2 regions of the Paenibacillus sp. FSL M7-0420 genome follow, and region 1 is predicted to be linked to the other one. Evidence: predicted binding sites of a transcription regulator. Region 1 holds the regulator's gene; the other holds the start of a gene.

Evidence for each region. The regulator LexA, encoded in region 1, represses DNA repair genes until DNA is damaged. The targets are predictions, from matches to a motif close to CGAACATATGTTCG.
Region 2: recA (recombinase RecA) is a predicted target of LexA. The motif match lies at 1,649-1,662, and genes of this name have one in related genera.

Annotation. Positions count from the first base shown of each region.
Region 1 covers NZ_JBBOCJ010000001.1:3,930,663-3,934,080, forward strand. Annotated here, with positions in the region: gene MKX51_RS16635 (DUF896 domain-containing protein) at 1-198, opposite strand, end outside; gene MKX51_RS16640 (LysM peptidoglycan-binding domain-containing protein) at 308-724, opposite strand; gene lexA (transcriptional repressor LexA) at 922-1,548, shown strand; gene MKX51_RS16650 (L,D-transpeptidase) at 1,737-2,075, shown strand; gene MKX51_RS16655 (hypothetical protein) at 2,155-2,373, opposite strand; gene MKX51_RS16660 (hypothetical protein) at 2,488-2,709, opposite strand; gene MKX51_RS16665 (hypothetical protein) at 2,801-3,160, opposite strand; gene MKX51_RS16670 (hypothetical protein) at 3,176-3,418, opposite strand, start outside.
Region 2 covers NZ_JBBOCJ010000001.1:4,071,740-4,075,157, forward strand. Annotated here, with positions in the region: gene MKX51_RS17265 (regulatory protein RecX) at 1-398, opposite strand, end outside; gene recA (recombinase RecA) at 515-1,579, opposite strand; gene MKX51_RS17275 (competence/damage-inducible protein A) at 1,877-3,166, opposite strand; gene pgsA (CDP-diacylglycerol--glycerol-3-phosphate 3-phosphatidyltransferase) at 3,226-3,418, opposite strand, start outside.

The DNA.
Region 1 (3,418 bases):
TCCGTTATTGCCCTCTTCATGCTCCGGATTGTCCACAATTTCGATAGTATCAAGCTGGGCCCGAAAGTTAGTGCGGATATTCCCCAGGTAAATCTCGCGGAGCTTGGCTCGTTCAGCCAGTTCCTCTTCATTCAGGCCGCCGTTCTTAGCTTTGCGTGCCAATTCATTGATGCGTGCGACCAATTCGTCAATATTCAATACGTTTCCCTCCCTCTAAATTCATTTTAACTTTGCCATGAGAAAAAGAGCTTGTCAAGGTCTACCCCCTGAAAGCTCTCTGAGTCGATCATTAGCATGACACATTCCTTCAATATACAGGTAAAGTGAGAATATCTCCGGCCTTAATGACGCTGTTCTCCAAATGATTACTCTTCATTATTCCTTCTATATATACGGCTGTCTTCATGTCCTCAGGCTTGTTGCTTAACGCAATACTCCATAAGGTATCCCCGCGTTCGACTACAATCCGCTTATCCGGCTTCATCGACGAAACCGAACCGGCAAAAACATTCCCCACCACAGTGAATCCCGAAATAACAAGCATCAGCACCAGAACCAGCTTCATCAGGCTGACCTGACGGAATAGCGATGATAGCGCAGCGACACTATGAAGAATCGCGTCCTTGATCTTGGTTACATTACTATGAGCAGTTGGATTACCGGGAGCGGACACCTTGATATCCTCATTATTGTAGATGCTGTTGTATGTACTATACTTTAACATGATTATCATCCTCCAAACACATGTTCTTGCTTTCGAAAATAATATAACACGAACATGTGTTTCGATCAATAGTTTTTTCGGAACATTTGTTCTCTTTATTTCCGTTCTCTTATTTTCCTCATTTTAGAACTTATGTTTGTACGAACGGAAGTTCTATGTTATAATTTTCCCAAACATAGTATATGGGGTTGATACCGATGTCAAAGATTTCTAGTCGTCAGCTGGCGATCCTGGAATTTATACGTAATGAAGTCCGCAGCAAGGGTTATCCTCCGTCCGTCCGCGAGATTGGCGAGGCTGTCGGACTGGCCTCCAGCTCCACCGTGCATGGTCACTTGGACCGGCTTGAGAAGAAGGGCCTGATCCGGCGTGACCCAACAAAACCGCGTGCCATTGAATTACTCGGCCAGGAAGATTCAGAGAATGTGCATCAATTCGTCCAGACCGTTACCCGCATCCCGGTAGTGGGTAAGGTTACAGCTGGTGTTCCTATTACAGCAACAGAGAATATTGAGGATTACTTCCCGTTGCCTGCTCATTATGTAGGTGATAACAAGGTATTTATGCTATCTGTCCTTGGTGACAGTATGGTGGATGCCGGAATTATGAACGGGGATTATGTCATCGTGCGCCAGCAGCAGACTGCCGACAACGGCGATATTGTTGTAGCGATGACCGAAGAAGATGAAGCAACTGTCAAGACCTTCTACAAAGAACGGGATCATATCAGGCTGCAGCCGGAGAATCCGGCGTACGAGCCTCTCCGCCTCAACCGCGTTACAATTTTGGGCCGGGTCATCGGATTATTCCGCGATATCCACTAATCTACTCCCCGCTTAAGAACAGGCTGCTCCGCACCATGCGAAGCAGCCTGTTTTATGTTCATTTTACTTCGTGTAGTGGCCAAAAAGCTGTATACAAACATTTGTTCGCATTCGGCTTTTTGGCCATTTTTTCTGCGAACCGCTGCATAGCTCCGCACATATCCTGTTACAAAGGAGTGCTGATCTGTATGCCCAATTACCGAATTATCGTCGATCTGTCACAGCGCATGCTGTACCTGCTGGATAATGACGTTGTCACCAGAGGCTTCCCTGTCGGCATCGGCAAAATGTTAACCGTCTCGCCTGTAGGCGAATACACCATCATTAACAAACAGCCCAATCCGGGCGGTCCGTTCGGTGCCTTCTGGATGGGACTGTCCAAGCCGCATTACGGCATCCACGGAACCAATGACCCATCCTCCATCGGCCACATGGTCTCACACGGCTGTATTCGAATGTATAACGCAGATGTTCTGGCTCTAGCCGCCCTCGTTCCCATAGGTACCCGTGTCACCATCCGGGAATAGGAACGTCGCAAAAACCCTTGAGACGCCAGATTGCGCCCCAAGGGTTCCTGTGACTCCTATGAATTAGAGAGGATACAGACTACAGTACACTTCTCAACAGACGGATAGCCACCGTATTCAAACGAATGGCCTCGCGGATCGATTCTCTGGCTGCCAGCAGCTCTCTTCTGGCCCGCGAACCTCTAGGCACTCTACGCAGATTCTCATTGATTTCTTCCAGTCTCTCCAGCAGGACAGCCCGCTGTGTCAGCAGGACATTAATGGCTCTGCGAATCCGGTTACGTTCTCTTTGGTTCATCTTTACACCTCTTTTACACTTGGATAGTATAAGAGATGCCAAGAATGGCTCCAAAGATTGTGTGATTCGGCAGTAATGTTAGTTAGAGCTGCAGGTAGTGGGCAGCGAATCTGCTTACTTCTTGTTCAATCGTACCCGGAATTCAAATTCATCGCGTCTATAAGTCATTCCGGCCAGCACAATGTACTCCGGTGTCCATTTCTGTACAGGTCCGGCATAATCAGCAATCACATGCGGTTTGCCATCAACCAGCTGAACGACGTAGACCTGTACCTGTGCCAGTGCGGCAGCGAATAGATCAGCATCACTGGACAGTACTTTATAAGCCGTATTCAACTTCGTTCCTCCTTGTTCCACAACCATATTAAAGATTCCGTCTCGAATCTATTCAATTATACCGGGTCATGGAACAATATGTAAACCATATTTACAGCTTAATAAAAAGGATTTTGAACAATCCGATATACTTCTTCGTGGCCCCGCCATCCCGGGTAAAAAAATTGGTATTCTTAAGGTCTGGTACACTGAATACTGAGAACAAAATGTAGTTATCCCTCTCGGTCAAAGACTCAATTACAGGCTGGGCCACCACTTTGCTAATTCCGTCGCCTATTTCCTGATCAATCGTATTCTCCAGATTCTTTACAGAATATTCACTGAATGCTTCCTTTCCCGGATTCGTAACCGCCATCACAATCAGAACAAGGATAAGGACCAGTAACGACTTACCGCCCGATCTCCTGCGGACTCTGCGTGCAGGGCTTGGCGTATCATAACGCGAATTCATTCTTTTCCCCCTCTACTACAGAATATATAGTATCTCTTGCAGCATGACCCCCAGCGGATTCAACATCATCCGGTACACGAAGAGCATCCCACTGCTAATACCACTGCCCCCGACATCCATGCTGCTCCAATCCCACAACGGCAGAGCCGGCGCATCCAGCCCATATTGCTCCATAAGCCTAGCTTGGGTCTCCGCTGGCACAGCCACTCCTTCCGCCCCAGCCACCGGACCTATCAACGCCAGGATGAGCATCAGCGA
Region 2 (3,418 bases), 140 kb from region 1:
TCATCAAGCAGACGTTCCTCCTGCAGGCGGAGCAGAACTTCGGCAATAACAGTCTCCCCTATTTCCTTCTCCCTTAAACGGCGGGCCATCTCCTGTGCGGTTCTGGGCTTGCGCTCCAGATACCTAAGCCCCTCCACATACGCCCGCTGGCGCTCGTCTGCGGCAACAATATCCTCCAGATCTGCTTTTACAAAAGTACTCCCGGTAATCATCCGGTATTTAATCATGACATCTTCATGAACAGTCATGTTGTAGTCTCCGAAATGGATTAGATAACGATAATTAGACTTCTTAAGCCGCTCTACCTTTGTAATTACCAGCTCTTGATCTGCCGGGAAATCCGCCAGCACCTGCTGCTCATCCTGTTCTTCGAATTCCTCATCCAATTGTATAACCATCCTGCCGATCACCTGCTTAAGCTGAAATATTTGCGAAAAGGCACCCTGTAATATCCTCCACAGGGCGCCTATCCATCATGACTTCATTATTCAATTAGAAGTAGAGGAGTACTTAATTACTCGATCTCAAGCAGCAATTTCTCTTCTTCCTCTTGCTCCGCAACCACATCTGCTTCAGATGGTGCCGCTACCAGAGTTGTCAGATTACTTGCCTCACGGATCTTGTTCTCGATCAGCAGAGCAATATCCTGATGTTCCTTCAGGAACTGCTTGGAATTCTCCCGTCCTTGACCCAGACGTTCGCCTTCATAGGAATACCAGGCACCGCTCTTGTTGACAATATCCATCTCCGTACCGATATCCACAAGGCTTCCCTCTCTGGAGATTCCTTCGCCGTACATGATATCTACATCCGCTTGCTTGAACGGAGGCGCTACCTTGTTCTTCACAACCTTGATCTTCGTACGGTTACCCACAACATCGTTACCCATCTTGATACTCTCTACCCGGCGCACATCCAGACGGACGGAGGAGTAGAATTTCAGAGCGCGTCCACCCGGAGTGGTCTCTGGGTTACCGAACATTACGCCAATCTTCTCACGAAGCTGGTTAATGAAGATCGCAATGGTGTTGGATTTGTTAATGGCGCCTGACAGCTTCCGCAAGGCCTGAGACATCAGACGGGCCTGCAAGCCTACGTGGGAATCACCCATGTCGCCTTCAATTTCCGCCTTAGGTACCAGTGCTGCTACAGAGTCAACTACAATGATGTCTACTGCTCCGCTGCGTACAAGTGCTTCAGCGATTTCCAGGGCCTGTTCACCCGTATCAGGCTGGGACAGCAGCAGCTCATCAATGTTAACGCCAAGCGCCTTGGCATACTTGGGATCAAGCGCATGCTCAGCATCGATGAAGGCAGCTTGTCCGCCCTGCTTCTGTACTTCGGCGATCGCATGAAGTGCAACCGTCGTCTTACCGGAAGATTCCGGTCCATATACTTCAATAATACGTCCTTTGGGAAGTCCGCCAATACCTAGTGCAATATCAAGTGCCAAAGATCCGCTAGGTACAACTTCCACTTTCATGTGAGTGGATTCTCCCAGTTTCATTACCGAACCTTTACCGAATTGTTTTTCTATTTGACGAAGCGCCATATCAAGCGCTGCACGACGATCTGACAATCAGACCACTTCCTTCACTGTTTATAGTATTATAATAACGTGTTTTGAAGGGCTTGCCAAGTCTTTTTTAGAACATACATTCGTTTTTTTTGCTCCCAGGGATAATACTCCCTTTTATTGTAAGATGCAGGCCTCCTTCCGGATGCAAAACTCAGCAGGTGCTTCTCTTCCGCTTCTTACGTTAACAGGAACAGCCATAGGATAATTTGTTATACCTAATATAAAACAAAAAACCGCAGCATGATCGCTCAAGCCACGGTTCTTCCGTATACATGAATTATATACCGGCACGTACAGTTATTGCAAGGCCGAGCCTTCCAGCGGAGTGGCAACCTTGCGTTCTTCCAGGCGGCGCCACAATCGGTACAGCAGCGCCTTGACGGTGCGCAGGCGGATGTTGTCACGGGTGCCCTTCAGATTCAGCTCATATACCTCTGTCTTGCAGCCCCGCTCAGCCAGTCCTACGAACACAAGACCCACCGGCTTGCGCTCAGAATATCCCGGTCCGGCTACACCGGTAACCGATAAGCCGAAGTCCGTGTCACCAATCATACGCACCTGCTCAGCCAGCACCTCCGCAACCTCGCGGCTCACCGCTCCCGGGGCATCCGGACCTTCAAGCATGGCGGAAGGCACATTCAGCAGTTTCTTCTTAATATCATTGGAATAACACACGATCCCCCCGGCAAACATGGAGGCGCTGCCCGGAATATTCGTAATACTCTCCATCAGCAGACCGCCCGTACAGCTCTCGGCAGCACTCAGCGTGAGTCCCGCATCCGCCATCCAGTCCACAATGAGCTGCTCCAGCGGCACATCGATGTTGGCATACAGATGCTCCGGCAGAATGTCAGCAATCGTCTTCTCGAGAGCATCGAGCTTGACCATAGCTTCCCGCTCGGACGGCGCCTTGGTGGAGATGCGCACGGTCACTTCGCCTTCCTTGGCATACGGGGCAATCGTTGGATCGCTCTGGCTGCGGATCAGCTCAATCAGCTTGTCCTCCAGCAGCGACTCGCCAATCCCGGCGAACTTCAGCATCTTCGAGTAGAGCGGCATTTCACCAGTAAGAGCATGCTGCTGAAGCCATGGCTTGGCCTTATCCGTGAACATCGGCTTCATCTCCCGGGGCGGGCCGGGCAGCACGATATAATATTTGTCTTCTTCTGCAAAAGCAATCCCTACCGCAAGGCCGGCATCATTGGACAGAGGAGTCGTCCCTTCAATGACAAGCGCCTGCTTGCGGTTATTCTCAGTCATTACAATCTTGCGGTCATCGAAGAAGCGCTGCACATGATCCATGGCCAGCTGGTCGATATGCAGGGTCCGGCCAAGCGCCGCAGCCAGCGCATCCTTGGTCAGGTCATCCTCGGTCGGGCCAATCCCGCCCGTGAACAATATAACATCCGCCCGGCTCTGAGCAATCCGGATCGCTTCCAGAAGGCGGCTTTTGTTATCTCCCACAACGGTCTGAAAATAAACGTCAATGCCTAATGCAGCCAGCTCGACTGAAAGAAACTGGGCATTGCTGTTCACGATTTGTCCAAGTAAAAGTTCTGTTCCAACGGCAATAATCTCTGCTTTCATAGCTGACGTTCTCCTCCTGATTGTAGGTATCCTGCAAGGTTCAGCCTGTTCTGGGCGTCTCAGGCTTTGTTCAAATCCAGCAGATCCTTGTTCTTCACGAAATAATCAATGCCAGAGTAAATGGTAATGATGGCTGCCGCCCAGATCGCAATGTCATCCACAGGGATACTGACGAACTGGAACGGGAAATTGTTAAGCAGCAGCAGGGAAATGGCAACAATCTGAATCACTGTTTTTACCTTTCCCCATTTG